Roseimicrobium gellanilyticum: one gene and its partners. The protein of the gene in region 2 interacts with the protein of the main gene of each other region in a pairwise test. Links are inferred from orthologs where the notes say so. Each region holds a gene or a part of one and is shown on either strand. Other genes may lie near its edges. The genes, in order: tsaE, rlmB and DES53_RS12165.

The links.
Region 1: the proteins of rlmB (region 2) and tsaE interact in binary tests that used the Escherichia coli proteins (3 or more experiments, as listed by UniProt). The link is inferred for Roseimicrobium gellanilyticum from one-to-one orthologs.
Region 3: the proteins of rlmB (region 2) and DES53_RS12165 interact in binary tests that used the Escherichia coli proteins (3 or more experiments, as listed by UniProt). The link is inferred for Roseimicrobium gellanilyticum from one-to-one orthologs.

The regions. Positions count from the first base shown.
Region 1 is NZ_QNRR01000003.1:573,126-577,349, reverse strand. What follows is about bases 340-3,321. They hold tsaE (tRNA (adenosine(37)-N6)-threonylcarbamoyltransferase complex ATPase subunit type 1 TsaE), read left to right. Parts: upstream 340-1,616; coding sequence 1,617-2,027; downstream 2,028-3,321. Other genes in these bases: DES53_RS12135 (hypothetical protein), read right to left, coding at 2,868-3,321; tsaB (tRNA (adenosine(37)-N6)-threonylcarbamoyltransferase complex dimerization subunit type 1 TsaB), read left to right, coding at 2,043-2,690; DES53_RS12150 (thiamine-phosphate kinase), read left to right, coding at 718-1,620; DES53_RS12155 (CPBP family intramembrane glutamic endopeptidase), read left to right, coding at 340-707. In the rest of the region: more of DES53_RS12155, read left to right, coding at 1-339; more of DES53_RS12135, read right to left, coding at 3,322-3,425; DES53_RS12130 (nucleotidyltransferase family protein), read right to left, coding at 3,447-4,224. UniProt on the Escherichia coli protein: Required for the formation of a threonylcarbamoyl group on adenosine at position 37 (t(6)A37) in tRNAs that read codons beginning with adenine.
Region 2 is NZ_QNRR01000013.1:67,445-72,875, forward strand. The notes cover bases 1,024-3,969. They hold rlmB (23S rRNA (guanosine(2251)-2'-O)-methyltransferase RlmB), read left to right. Parts: upstream 1,024-2,187; coding sequence 2,188-2,751; downstream 2,752-3,969. Other genes in these bases: lpxK (tetraacyldisaccharide 4'-kinase), read left to right, coding at 1,024-2,136; DES53_RS26615 (hypothetical protein), read left to right, coding at 2,885-3,969. Outside these bases: thrB (homoserine kinase), read left to right, coding at 20-901; more of lpxK, read left to right, coding at 907-1,023; more of DES53_RS26615, read left to right, coding at 3,970-4,135; DES53_RS26620 (SUMF1/EgtB/PvdO family nonheme iron enzyme), read left to right, coding at 4,132-5,431. UniProt on the Escherichia coli protein: Specifically methylates the ribose of guanosine 2251 in 23S rRNA.
Region 3 is NZ_QNRR01000003.1:577,831-583,186, forward strand. What follows is about bases 152-3,022. They hold DES53_RS12165 (NAD(P)H-hydrate dehydratase), read right to left. Parts: upstream 2,408-3,022; coding sequence 896-2,407; downstream 152-895. Other genes in these bases: sppA (signal peptide peptidase SppA), read right to left, coding at 152-806; DES53_RS12170 (N-acetylmuramoyl-L-alanine amidase family protein), read right to left, coding at 2,419-3,022. Also shown: more of sppA, read right to left, coding at 1-151; more of DES53_RS12170, read right to left, coding at 3,023-3,072; DES53_RS33860 (type II secretion system protein), read right to left, coding at 3,223-3,912; DES53_RS12180 (hypothetical protein), read left to right, coding at 4,367-5,356. UniProt on the Escherichia coli protein: Bifunctional enzyme that catalyzes the epimerization of the S- and R-forms of NAD(P)HX and the dehydration of the S-form of NAD(P)HX at the expense of ADP, which is converted to AMP.

The DNA of each region.
Region 1 (4,224 bases), on a different replicon or contig from region 2:
TCGCCCGGCCCTACAATGTGCTGGACGGCATGGCCGTGCTGCTTCTGCTGGTCATCATCGGGTCGAGCTTCTTCGCCCCGGGTGGAGAGTCGGGCGCAGCAACCCGGGCAACCGAGGACCCGGACGGACCCAATACCGTGGGCATCCTGGCGAGCATGCTGTTCATGCTCGTGATCTGCACCTTCATCATCGTCTACCTGAGGCTCTTCCGGGATTTGCACCCGCCGGAGCTCTTCGGTTTGAGGCACATGCCGGTGCACCACGCCTTGTTGTGGGGGTTCCTGGCGATCGTCGTTACCTACGCGGTGGTGTTTTTGGTGGCATCACTGAAAGATGGTATCTCCCAGGATCAGTCCCCGCAGGAAACCGTGGACTCCTTTCGCAAGACCACGGACTGGGGGTTCCGCATTTTGATGGGATTTATGGCGATTGTTATTGCGCCTGTCACGGAGGAGTTGATCTTCCGGGGGTTTGTGTATGGAGTAGCCAAGCGCTTCACGGACCGTTGGTTTGCCACCATCTTCTCCGCAGTCATGTTCGCCATCGTCCATTTCCACGTTGGAACCGCGCCGGAATTGTTTGTCCTCGGCCTGGGCTTTGCTGTGGCGTACGAGCAGACGGGAAGCCTGTTGGTGCCCGTCTTCATGCACATGTTTTTTAATGCCTGGAACATTTTCCTGATGGCTGCGGCTGCTGCCTTTTCCTGAGATTCCAACCATGTCGACTGTTTCCGAGATTGGAGAGAACCGCCTGGTGCAACTGCTCACTGAGAAGTTGCCGGGGCGTGAGGACGTGGTGAAAGGCGTGGGTGACGATTGTGCTGTGGTACTACCCGCGCCGCGTGGGTGGCTTCAACTGCTGAAGACGGATTGTGTGGTGGAAGGTGTGCATTTCCTCCGTGAGCACGCTCCCGAGCAGGTGGGGTGGAAAGCCATGGCTCGTGTGGTGAGCGACATCGCCTCCATGGCCGGAGAGCCCCAGCATGCGCTCGTCACGCTGGTGCTCCCGCCCGACACGCAGGTGTCATGGGTGGAGCGGCTCTATGATGGTCTGCAGCGTTGCGCGAACCTCTTCAACATCGCTCTCGTGGGTGGAGAGACCTCGTCAGGAAATCAACTGGTGATCTCCGTGAGCCTCGCCGGGAGGGTGAAAACCACGCGCTGCGCCCGCCGTGACGGTGCGAGAGAAGGCGATGCCATCATGGTCACGGGAAAGCTCGGTGGTTCGCAAGGGGGGCACCATCTCACCTTCATCCCGCGTCTCTCGGAGGCTGACTGGCTGGCGGACAATGCCCGGCTGCATGCGATGATGGACATCAGTGATGGCCTCGCCAAGGACCTGCCGCGCATGGCGTTGGCCAGTGGGGTGGAGTTCGTGCTGGAGGAAAGTTCCCTCCCTGTGCATCTTGGTTGCACGCGTGAACAGGCATGGAGCGACGGGGAGGACTATGAGTTGCTGCTTGCCGTGCCGCTGAGAGCCGCCCGACGGCTTGAGAGCGCATGGAGCCGGAAGTTTCCTGAAACGCCGATGACCTGCATCGGCAGGTTTGTCCCGGTAGGTCACGGGGTGAAGCCCTCTTTTGCCGGGCATGGCTGGGATCATTTTGGACCGGCAAGATGACAGCGCGGCTCGCACAGGTGGAAGACACGGTGGCTTGGGGGCGAGAACTGGCATCGACCTTGAAATCCGGGGAAATCGTTGCGCTCGTGGGCAACCTCGGTGCCGGCAAGACGCATGCCACCAAGGGCATCGTGGCCGGGCTTGGGAGCGATGCGGAGGTGAGCAGCCCCACGTTTACCCTGGTGCATGAATACGAAGGCGGCAGGCTTCCGGCATTCCACTTCGATTTCTACAGGCTCGATGCCGCGCAGGAAGTGCTGAACATCGCGTGGGATGACTATCTGGATGGTGGTGGCGTGGTCATCGTGGAATGGGCCGACCGCTTTCCGGAACTGATCCCTGATGGGGCCCGGTGGTTTCATTTTGAAATCCTGCCTGACGGCGCGCGGCAGGTGGTGGAAAGGTGATGCTTGAGCCTTGCCATGCCTGACTGTGTTCTTGCCATCGAAACCTCCACCCCTCGCGGCAGCGTGGCGGTGGTGAAAGGTGACGCGACTGTGGTGTACGAGCACAGCTTCTCGTCCGAACGTTCGCACAACTCGCAGCTCTTTGAGCCCTTGCGGGAAGCACTGGAGAAGTGCGGAGACGACTTGCGCGCGATTGTCGTGGGGACTGGTCCGGCGTCTTATACCGGTGTGCGCATCGGCATTGCTGCGGCGCAAGGTGTGGCCATGTCTCGTGGCGTTCCGTTGATTGGGTTGCCTTCGGTGCTGGCACCGGAGGTGGATGGTGGGGTGGGTGACAGGTTTGTCGTGTGTGGCGATGCGCGGCGTGGGAAGTATTTCGTGGCGGAGGTGCGTGGTGATGAACTGGTGGGCGAAGTGGTCACCATGGATGCAGATGCTTTCCGCGAGAAGCATGCGGCACGAGGAATGGATACACCCTGGTACACCTATGATGGCAAGGTGCCGCTTGGGCTGGAGGATGTGATGTGTGTCATGCCCTCGGCGATTGGACTCGCGGAGATTGCTGCGGGGATGGTGGAGGATGAGATTGCCGAACTGGCGAAACGGGCGCTGGAGCCTGTCTATCTTGCGGAGGCGTATGTGACGCAGCCGAAAAGAAAGTAGTCCGCCGAGCCTTCGGCGGTCAGGGCGGCGGTGGGGGGGATGTGAGCCGACATCTTTGACGAATGCGGAAAGTAAGTGGCGGGTAGGAAAACCCGCCAGCCACTGTCCGGTCAGGAGACCCGACTTCCTGCAACTGACCGCCGAGGCTCGGCGGACTACTTTCTGCTTCGCCTCGCCTCACACTGCGTGCGAGGGCGCCTTCCAAAAGATCTCTTCGGAGGACTCCTCTACTTTCACAAAGAACGGTCCTCGCAGCGACTCGATAAATTTGTTGAGGCACTCGGGTGAATCTAGTTCCAAGCGAACATGGTGCATGTTGCCTTCTCGCTTTCTGGAAGCGCCGTGCACATAAGGCGCGCTGAGATAGTCCACAAAGCTGAAGGCGAAGTACGCGGCCTCATCCGACATCCATATCAGCTTCAGGAAGCACTCGAAACGCGATGAAGCACCCAGCTCTTCCTCCGCATCGCTTGTTTCTGCCTTAAGGCCGTCCCATCTGCCGTCATTGAAGCTGATGAGATAACTAGGACCAAAGACGTTCAACTCCTTCATCCGCTCCCTGAGTTGGTCACCGAAATCCGGTGCCGCATCATCCATGCGGGAGAGCACCCCAAAGAGCGCGAGCGCGCTCATGTTGTTCGCACACTCGCGGATAAGGCTATCCGTATCGATGTCATACACCACGCCGTCCCGGTAGAGAACGCGCATGAGCTTCTCTACCGTGGGGCTGGGCATGGTGTGGCAATCGTTGACGTCTTAACCCCACAGAGGCGCAGGGTATTCTCCGGCGTCCGTGAGTTTCTTGATGCTGGCGACGACGATTTCCTTGTCCTCGGGATAGGTCACGCCGAACCAGGAGCTGGAGGTCTGCAGCACTTCCACTTCCGCGGTGCCCTGCTTGATGAAGAGGTCCACTTCCTTGGGCACGTAGCACTCGGACTTCTGGCTGGTGCCATCCTTCTTGAGGAAGTTTACAAACGCCTCGCGAAGCTGCGGGAAGACATCCGGGGTGAAGCCCCAGAAGTTCATGCTCACGAGTTCGTGCCCGGTGAGTTCGATGTGGTTGTCCGGGTCTTCCTCGTTGCGGGCGCCGGAGGGAGTCTTCACGATCTTGGTCATCTCCGTCACGGAGGTGAGTTTGCCTTCGTGGCTGGTGCACACGCCGCGGGCCACGCTGCCGTGCTCGGAGAGGGTATTCTTGAGTTGGAAGCCAACGAGCGAGTAGCGCTTGCGTCCATCCACGGGATGAAGCGTGGGCAGGTTTGCGGCGAGCTTGGCAAAGGCGTCACGACCATAGAAGTCGTCCGCATTGATCATGGCGAAGGGTTCCTTCACCTGCGCTTCGGCGGCGAGCACGGCATGCGTGGTGCCCCAGGGTTTCACGCGGCCCTCAGGGACGCTGAATCCTTCCGGTAGGTCCGTGATGGACTGGAAGGCGTACTCCACCGGCACGCGCTTGTCGAAGCGGCTGCCAACCTTCGTCTTGAACTCCTCTTCAAAATCGCGGCGGATGACGAAGACCACCTTGCCGAAG
Region 2 (5,431 bases):
CCTTCGCCATGCTATTGGGGTGCCCCAATCCGTCACCATTTCCGTTCCAGCCACTTCCGCCAATCTCGGCCCCGGCTATGACTGCCTTGGCTTGGCCCTGTCCCTCTACAACCACACCACGGTCACGATTTTAGAGGGTGACCGGCCTCACATCGAGCCGCACCACCCCATGGTGGAGGCCATTTCCGCGCTCTTTTTCCAGCAGCCAGACGTGGAGGAGGCCCCCTTCCCATTTTCATGGAGCATCAAGGGGGATGTCCCACAATCCCGTGGACTCGGTAGCAGCGTGACCGTCCGCTTGGGTATCATGATGGGGCTGAACGAACTGTGCGGCCGCCCACTGGACAGAGAGCGACTCTACGCCCTCTGCTCCGAAGCGGAGGGTCATCCGGATAATGTCGCTCCCGCCCTCTTCGGGGGCTTCGCCGTGGCCAGCAAGGAGCAGCGTTTCCGCTTTCCCGTGGACGACCGGCTGAAGGCCGTGATCCTCATCCCGGAGTACGAAGTCCAGACCGCCCACGCCCGCACTGCCCTTCCGGAGAGCGTGCCTCACTCCGACGCCGCCCGGAACACTTCACACGCCTGCACTTTGGTCTCGGCTTTCGCGACCGGTGAATATGAGCGCATGGGCGCGGCCTTGGAAGATTTCCTGCACCAGCCCTACCGCCGCCACTTGGTACCGGGCCTGTTTGAAATCGTCGATGCCGGTGTCGATGCCGGGGCCATCGGCGGGTATCTCAGCGGCTCCGGCTCAGCGGTCGCGTGCCTGACCACCTCCGGCGATCCAGCAGCCATCGCCAGCGCGATGCAGCAGGAACTGGCGAAGACTGGCGCCACCGGCCGCACTATTGTGGTGACTGCCGACAACACTGGCGCGAAGCCTCTTCAAGACACCGCCTAGCCGTCATGAAGGATCGCCTCGAAGAACTGGAGCAGTGGGGCATCGAGGTGATCCTCCACAACCGTCGCGGTTGGAAGGAGAGCCTCGCACGCGTGCTTGTTCACGGGCTGTCGTACGTCTATGCCGGATTGGTACGCCTTCGTTTGAAGCTCTACCGGGACCGCTACATTCACGATCACCATCTCGGCATTCCCGTCATCAGCATTGGCAATCTCACGGTGGGCGGCACGGGCAAGACACCCGTGGCAGAGCTCCTCGCACGCGCTCTGCAAAAGCGCGGTCGCAAGCCCGCCATCCTCAGCCGTGGCTACAAGAGCAAGCGACAGAAGCGCGTGCGCATCTGGACGAAATGGCTCGCCCGCATCCGTGGCGAAAAGCTTCCGCAGAATCCTCCTCGTGTCGTGAGCGACGGCGAGCGTGTGCTGCTGGACAGCCACACCGCCGGTGATGAGCCCTTCATGCTGGCCAGCAACCTCCCCGGCGTGCCCGTGGTGGTGGACAAGGATCGCGTGAAGGCCGGACTGCATGCCATCGAAAAGTTTGGAGCCGACATCCTGTTGCTGGATGACGGCCTGCAATATCTCCGTCTCAAACACCGGCTCGACATGGTGCTGGTGGATCGTACCGCCGCCTGGGGAAACGGTTATCTCCTCCCCCGCGGCACACTGCGGGAGCCGCCGCGCCATCTCAAGCGCGCGAGCTACATCTTCCTCACCAAGTGCGATGGCTCGGACAACACCGCAATCATCAAGGAACTGCGCAAGTACAACCGCGTCGCGGAGATCATCGAGTGCCGGCACCGCCCCATGCACCTTGAGAACATCTCCACGCGTGAACGCATTCCGCTGGAGCGTCTTTACGGCACGCACATCGGCGCCGTCAGCGGCATTGCCGTACCCGAGAGCTTTGAGAACGGCTTGCGCAAGCTGGGGGCGAAGGTGGAAGTCTTCCACCGCTTCGCCGATCATCACCGGTTCACGCTCCGTGAGATCAAGCAGTTCTTCGACCGCTGCGAGCGGCGCGACGTGGAGATGATTGTCACCACGGAAAAGGACTTCGTCCGTTTCCCTGAAATCAAGGATCTGGTGGTACCCATCTACTTCCTCCGCGTGGAGATTGAGATCGTGAATGGCAAGGAAGTCTTCGACCGCATGGTGCGCGTCCTGTGCGAACCACGTGAAGTTCCCAAACCGGTTTACGGCTCCGAGCTCATTGGGCGGGCATTGGAAGAGTAGACACGGCTTGACTCTTGGTCCCACACATCGGACCTATCCTGTTCCCTCCCCATGCGCCGCAACGAACGCCACGAAGCCCGGGCCAACAAGCACACCGCTGCTGTTGGCGACATCCATTTCTATGACGAGGGCGACCTGGGCCAACTTATCGAAGCGAGTCCGAATCCCCTGGTGCTGATCCTCGACTGCGTGCAGGACCCGCACAACTTCGGAGCCTGCCTGCGCACCGCTGATGCTGCCGGGGTATCCGTGGTGGTGGTGCCCAAGGACAAGAGTTCGCCCGTGACCGATACCGTGCGGCGGATTGCTTGCGGCGGCGCGGAGAACGTACCCATCGCACGCGTCACCAATCTGGCTCGGGCCATGGACAAGCTGAAGGAGCTTGGCGTCTGGCTGATTGGCACGGCCGATGAGGCCGGCAAGTCCCTCTATGAAATGGATCTCAAAGGTCCCGTCGGCATCGTGATGGGTGCAGAGGGTGAAGGCATGCGCCGTCTCACCGGAGAACGTTGCGACTTTCTCGCGCAAATTCCCATGAGCGGCAAAGTGCCCTGCCTGAATGTGAGCGTAGCCACCGGCGTCTGCCTTTTCGAGGTCGTCAGGCAACGCCTGTAATCATTCTTTTTCCTCCGCACGAATCCATAATCTCGACGGAAACGTGCAAAAAATCAGCATGACTTGGTGAAAGTCCTGCGTGTGATTGACACGCTGGGTTCAAACCCCTAGCATTCGGGTTCCAAATTTTTTCATGCCCCAAACTTCCGCCATCCTGCACCCGGATTCGGACAAGGCTCACTACCTTGCCCAGGGGGTGCTGTGCGTGCTCGCGGCCTCCACGGTGGCCGGTGTGGCATGGGCGTTCTGGCATGGCGTGGGACAGCCCTCTGCTCAAGCAAACGGCGCCCCCTTGACCGCCACTTCCGGCATGCCGGCACCGGCCGTCTCGCCCATACCTGCCCCTGCACCCGTCACACTTCCGCCATCCACTCCCCTGCCGCCAGACTCGATGGTGCTCGCACCGCCCATCCTGCCCTCGGATCTGAGCGCACCCGTGAATCCCACGATTCCCATCATGCCGTTGGAGCGCCCGCCGGCGCCTACAGCTGCGGCGCTTGCGAGCCAGCCGCCGCCCCCGATGACGAACACCCTGCCTGCGCTGACGGGTGTTGCCATGACGCCCTCCACGATTGCACCGATTGGTGAGCCCTCCTTGGCGCCCTCCCGGCTTCCGGCACTGCCTCCCGGCAAGGAGCTGAAGAACCCGCAGGCAAGAGAATCGGTCACCGCTGCACGCCACGCACGCAAGCTGCAGGACATGCGCGCCGCGCTCGACGAACTGCGTACGGCGGATCTGCGGGAACCAAACCATCCCGAAATCCTGGGCGAAATGGCCCTGACCTACGAAGCCATGGGCCTTGGCACCAAAGCGCAGGCATCGTGGAAGCAGATCGCTGCTTTGGGTGAGGCTGAGGCAGGCGGCTACTACCTGCTGGCGAAGTCCAAGCTGGATGCCGCCGCCGAATCGGCGCCGCCTCCCGGCACTCCTGCCAGCCCGGTACGCCTTGGCAACTGCACCGTGGTCCAGGATCCCACCGTGCAGAAAGGCGAGCGCATCACCGTGCGCGTCCCTGTCATCTCGACTCCCGGTGCCACCATCAATCCCGGAGAAATGGCCATCCATGTCTTGCTCTTTGAGTCCGTCAATAACGGCGAGCGCATCGAGCAGGTGCGGGCCGCACCTCCGAAAGAAAGCTGGGTATCCGACCCCGTAAACTGGCAGGACGAAACACGCGAGGAACTCGTGGACGTGGTCTACGACCTCCCTCCTCCCACCGCCGAGCAAATCCGCGATCTCGGCAGGCGCAAATTTCACGGTTATATAGTGAAACTGTTCTACCAGGACAGACTGGTGGGTGAACAGGTACAGCCTGAGTCACTGCGGGAAACGGCCCGGCGCAACTCGCCCGGTGGCCTGGACAATTCCCTCTTCCCCAAGTGAACGAAACTCCTGGCTCAATAGTGGTGCTGTTTGTGGATCCGGATGCGGAGGTACGCACCCGCCGCGTCGCTACGCTCACCAGCCGTGGTGTCACCGTGCTGGAAGCGGAAGACGCCGAGACCGGTGTGATTGTAGCTCAGACACTCAAGCGGCTCGATGTGCTGGTCAGCGAGGGCTACCTCAAGGAGGGCGGCTACACCGGATTCGATCTTCGTGATGCGGTGAAGCAGAAGTTCCCGCAGGTACGCACGATTTTCACAAGCCGGTACGAACTGACCGGCTACGAGCAGTACTTCGAAGGCTGCCCCCTCATGGTGGAGCCCGTGAACGAGTCCCAACTTTTCAGTGAAGTGCTCGGCCTCCGCGAATCTGGTGCCGCCAAGCCCGCAACCGCTGTACCGAAGGCAGTCATGTCGGCTCCTGTGGCAGTGGCTGTTGCCGTTCCTGATGATGGCGTGGCAAAGGCGGTACTCGTGGAAGACGACGAGGAGAACCAGCCCCACAGTCTGGCACCGAAAACCGACCTCGGAAACTACACGGTCACCGAGCACCTCTATGCGGAACGTGACGCGGAGACCTACCTGGCCATCCAGCGCGGGGTGAACCGCGAGGTCGTGCTGGTGCTGCTGCGTCCCGATAGGGTGAACCAACCCGGTGCGCTGGATGCCTTCCATGAGCGCGAACGCGTGAAGGCCTCCATCGCACACCCACGCATCGCACCTCTCTACGAGGCGCTGGAAGTGGGCGGCCGCCATTTCTACACCCGCGAAATGCCCAATGGACGCTCCGTCGAAGAGCTTCAGGAGGCAGGCACCAAGTTCAAGGAAAAGCAACTGGTCGACATCATCGCCAATGTCGCGGAAGCCATGGGGCACGCCACCGGGCGTGGCCACCACTACCGTATGCTGAGCCCCCGCGATGTCTTCGTGGATGACGAGGGCCAGGCCAGTATCGTGAACGTCTTCCGTCCTCCCGGAGACAAGCCACGGGATTTCCAGGCGGACACAAAGAAGTTCCTCATCATGCTGCGGCTCCTGGCGGACGGCCCTCGTGCCCGGCATCTCATTGATGACCTCGTGCGGGAATCCCACACCTGGGAAAATCTCTCGAGCCGTGCGAAGGAACTGCAGGAGGAATTTCACGAGCGCAGCCTGCTGAAGCGCGCAGACACCAAGGAGGCTCACGACATCAAGGCCGCGCACGAGCGGTTGAGCGTGCCTGTCTGGGTGCTTGGCCTCTCCGCCGTGGTGGTGGTGGGTCTGGTAACCGGCATCGTCCTGCGCAACCGCAGTGTGC
Region 3 (5,356 bases), on a different replicon or contig from region 2:
ACCTTGTCCACCAGCTTCTTCTCCAGGGCTTCCTTGCCGGTGAGCACACGTCCATCGGCGATGCCGTTCTTCAGAGTCTCGGTATCGATGCCACGCGCCTGGGAGACGATGCCGAGGAACTTGTCATACATCTGTGTCACGAGGTTTTGGATGTAGGCCTTTTCATCATCACGCATGGGACGGGAACCACTGAGGCTGTCCTTGAAGGCGCCGCTGGCAAAGGTCAGGGTCTGCAGGCCCACCTTGTCAAAAGTCTGGCTGTAGTTCAGCGTCTGGATGATCACACCGATGCTGCCGGTGAGCGTGGTCTCATTGGCCACAATCTTGGTGGCGCCGCAGGCGAGGTAGTAGCCGCCGGAAGCCGCCATGCTGTCCATGTACACCACCACCGGCTTGATTTTCGCGGCCTGTTTTACTGCGTGATACAACGTATCCGACGCTGTGACTTCACCGCCGGGGGAGTTCACTTTCAAAACGATGGCCCTCACGGCACCGTCTTTCGTGGCCTGTTCCAGCGCGCGCCTGACACCATCCACACTCATGCCGCCGGAGGAAAACAGCTGACCCGCGGACCCGCTGGCAATGATGCCCTCCATGTCAATCTGCACAATCTTGTCCTTGGAGTCGTTCAACGCATTCTGCTCCAGCACCTGGCTGAACCTCTGCTTCGGCTGCACATAGGCGAACTGCGACTCCTCCAAGCCGATGCCCAGCAAGGCCGCCGCTCCGACGAAATTGAACAGCACGCTGAAAACCAGCGCGACAACAAGGAAAGTGATCAGGCACCCGAGTCCTTTGCTTTTCATGGCGCGGGACTGTAAACGGGCCGGGGCAGAAGGCAATGGCCGGACCGGAATGATTCCGCCAGCTTTCAGCGCCCCGTCTACTCAGGCCGTCAAAACACCCCACGTTTCAGGTCGGTAAACGCCTCGCCCAAATGCGCAAGCACGTCGCCCGGCGACAGGGACTCCGCCGACTGCCCGGCAAGCATTGCCCGCTCTGCCGATCTCCCACTGAGCCAGGCTCCAAGGCACGCTCCTTCATGAAGCGACAATCCCTGACCCATCAGCGCGGCGCACAATCCGGTGAGCACATCCCCCATGCCACCCGTGGCCATGCCGGGTTGTCCGGTGGTGTTGAAGGAGGTCGCCTGATCCTGCGTTGCGATCACCGTACGTGAACCTTTCAAGAGCCAGGTGGTACCGGGGAAAGCGACGGACATCTTCTCGGCCTGTTCACGCCGGGTAGCACCGGCATGCACGTGAGCTCCGCCTTTGGTCAGGCGCTGCATCTCTCCCGGATGCGGTGTCAGCAGTGCCGGTGCCTTGAGAGTCTTCAAAAGATCCAGATGTCCCTCAGCAAGCATGTTCAGAGCGTCCGCGTCGAGGACCATGGGCGCCTCCGAGAGCTGGATGATCTCAAGAATGCGCTCCTGGGATTCTTTTCCCAAACCGGGGCCAATGGCCAGGGCATCGTGCTTGTTCGCCAGCACCTCCAGATAGTCCGCGACAGGCTTCACCATGACCTCAAGCGGAGCCTGCGCTGCGAAGATGGAGTAGTCCTCCTCCATGACATACAGGGTGATCAGTCCTGCCCCTCCCCTGAGGGCAGCTGTGGCCGTCAGAAGCGCCGCACCTACAAAACCTCGCGAACCCGCCACGATGCCCACCCGTCCAGCCTGTCCCTTGTGGAAATCAAATGAGCGGCACGGCAGCTCCGGTAGCAGATCACGCGAAGTGATCACGCGGGCGGTCTCCTCGGTGTGGATGCTTTCCAGCTCTGCCAGGGGAGCGATGGCCAGTCGGCCCACCCACTTCGTGGCGCCATCGGCGAGCAGGACATCCTTCGCATGAGCGACCGTGACGGTGAGGTCAGCCTCCACACAAGCGCTCTCCGATGGCGCATCCGCCGTGGGATTCAGCCCCGAGGGCAAATCGATGGCGACCGTGAAGGCATGACGGGCACGGCGCAGGGCATTCATCTCCCCCACTGCTGCCGCATAGGCGCCTTTGAGCGGAGAGGGCGACGCACCAATCCCGAGGATGCCGTCCACGAGCACCAAAGCACCAGGCTCGCGGTACAAAGGAGAGAGATCCGCAACGATCGGCACCCGGTCGGAGATCACCTGCCAATGCTTTGCCGGAAGTTCCTTGAACTCCGCCACCTCACCCACGGGACGCGCGAGCACCTTCCAGCCCGAGTCCAGCATGAGGCGCCCCACCACCAGTGCATCACCCGCGTTGTTCCCTTTGCCAAGATAGAGGACCGCCGTACCCGGCTGGGGATGGAATTGGCGAATGGCCTCAAAAATACCACGGGCAGCCTCCTCCATGAGATCGGCGGCACTCACGCCACGCGCAAACGCCACCCGTTCACCCTCCAGCATCTGCGCGCACGAGACAATCATGCGCCAGCATACTACTTGTCCATGCGATACGCCAGAATGCCCTTGGCGATGCCCACGGCCAGACGCTCGCGGTACAGGCCGGTCATCATGGCGGCACGCTCGCTGGAATTGCTCACAAATCCACACTCTACCAGCACGGCGGGGTTCTTGGACGTTTCGCGGATCACGTGGTAGTTCGCATGCTTCACGCCACGATTGGAGAGACGCGACTCCTGGATGATGTAGGCCTGGATGTAGCCAGCCAGCTTGTAGCTGTCATTGTGGCAGTAGAAGGTTTCCAGACCATTGCCAGAGCCGCCACGGCTGTAATTGTAGTGGATGCTGACAAAGACAGCATTGCGAACGCTGTTCCCCTTTGAGGAACGTCCGGGCAGCGGGATGAAGACATCCGAGCTGCGGGTCATGATAACCTTGAGCCCCTGGGCGCGAAGCAGCTGCTCCACCCGGCGTGCGGTATCGAGTGCCAGATGCTTTTCAAACACGTACCCAATGGCCGCTCCGCGGTCATGCCCGCCGTGACCCGGGTCAAGAATCACCGTATCAAAAGCACGCACCGCTCCAGTGCCGGCCATCCAGCAACACAGAGTCAGGAACAACGCCATGCGAACGCTGAACGACCTGCGCCGCAACGTGGCTCCGATTTCATTCACAAGGGTGGCTGACATGAAATGCTGGGAATGAACTGCGGCTGCCTGCGCAGCGCAAGGAAAGCTGTGCTTTTAAACCAAAGCACCGCTGTCGCAACCCCAAAAAAGATGCCGCAGGCGGTCGGCCTGCGGCATCATGATCAACACTGTTACCAGTTGAGCAATTTCTTAGCCACCTTCGGCAATGTCGAGCACTTCGAAGTCTTCACCATGCTGGCTGAAGAGGTTGTTGCCCTCGCCCATGTCCTTGAGCTTGGACGTACCCTTCTTCTCTTCCAGCGGCTGGATGCCCACGCTGCTGTCGTTCATGCCGATGACCACGCCACTGGACCACGAACGGCCGCGCGCGTTGGTGCCCTTCTTGTCGATGTCCCAGGTGGGATCCCACTCTCCGCTCGTGGCGTTTTCATACACGAGAGGCACGCTGCCGGAGGCTGAGTCGGAGAGGCCCTTGGTCATCATCCAGTGGCATTCGCCGCTTTCCACCGCCTTGGTGCGTTGCGTATCGTCCTTGCCCCCGATGTTGCCATCAGGCACATACTTGCTCACCGGGCTGCCGAAGATAAGTTCGTTGTCCAGGATGTTTTCCGTAAAGAGAATACGGAACGCCGAGTTGGCATCCTGAGGATTCGTGTCGTCCTCGGTCTTGGCATTGTCCATGTAGTTGCCGCCATGATCCGAAGAATAGATGCGCATGGCGGTGATGATCTGACGGCAATTGCTAATCGCCTTCGTGATGTTGCCCTTTTCCTGGATTCGACCAAAGGTCGGCACCGCCAGGCTCGCCAGAATGGCGATGATGGTGATCACGACCAGGAGTTCGATCAGGGTGAAGCCCTGTTGGAGTCTCGTTTTCATGTTTTATTACTGAGGTATTTAGGTTATGTATATGTTATATTCTGCGGGAGAGTCCCCAAGCCAGGGGTGTCTTTCCGATCCGATTAGAACAAAAAAGACTTCCGCTGTGTAGATTTTTATTTGCGGAATTTTTGAACGGTAGCGCTCCGTGCCCCAGAGGGTTGATTTTCAGGGATTTTAGTCTTGTCTAGGGAGTCTTGTACCCCCGGGGATTCTTCAGCAATTTACCACGGCATGGCACAAAGATCTTGAGCCCCCGCTGCGGACCTGATAGCAAGGGAATTTCTTATCGAAGTTAAGAAAACTCCTGTCGTCCGAGCCTCCACACGCAATCGCCATGCCAGCACGCTCCGCCCGTCACACCCATTTGCTCTCTCGGTGTCGTCGTCCTTGGGCGGGCTGGATGCAAATCCTTGCGGTCGCCGCAATGAGTTTTAGCCCCCTGCCCAGCGGCATGGCCAGCTGGTCGGATTCAGACTTCAACGGCAGCAACGATACCTGGTCCGATCCACTGACGAGTCAGGTGACGACCCTGGCGGATCTCAATCTGCAGAACAACGATGCGGACAACGACGGCGCCACAAATGACGAGGAAGCCAGCGAAGGCAGCGATCCCTTCAGCTTCGACACCGATTACGATGGACTCTCCGACGGCGACGAATTGCATCTCGTAAAACCGTCCCTCGCCGTCTCTCTCACGGACTGGGATACGGACAATGACGAGGTCTCCGACTATGACGAGTGGCACAATTTCAGCGGCGTGACCTATCCCGGCGGGCAGCTTCCAAGCTACCCAGGCGCCAGCTACTCGGACTATGATGGAGACGGCTTCAAGAATCCCGTGGACCCGCAGCCCACGGTCCCCTACGACCCCACAACGACGGATAGTGATTCCGACAATTGGTATGATGCGTACGACCCCTTTCCCAACGATCCGACCAACTTCAGCCCCATCAATGGCATCGCATGGGGACAAACCTTTCACGATGACCAAGACGGCGATCTCCTTCTCAATTGGGAGGATCCGGTGCCATATGGCCCTTCCGACAGCGATTCGGATGGGATCACTGACGGAGAAGATCCCTATCCAATCGATCCGTACAACTACAGCCAAATCAATCACATCTACTGGCATGGAGAGGTCCGGGGGGATTCCGACAACGACGGCACGCTCAATTGGGAGGATCCACAGCCCTACGGCCCGCCCGACAGCGATTCGGATGGAATCATTGACGAGGAAGATCCCTATCCAAGTGATCCCAACAATTACAGCGAAACCAACTACGTCCACTGGTATGCAGAAGTCCTGGGCGATTCCGACAACGACGGTACGCCCAACTGGCAGGATCCGCAGCCCTATGGCCCCCCAGCCAACGATGCGGACGCAGACGGGTTTGCGAATGACATTGACCCGTTTGCTTTTGATGCCTCCAACTACAGTGCC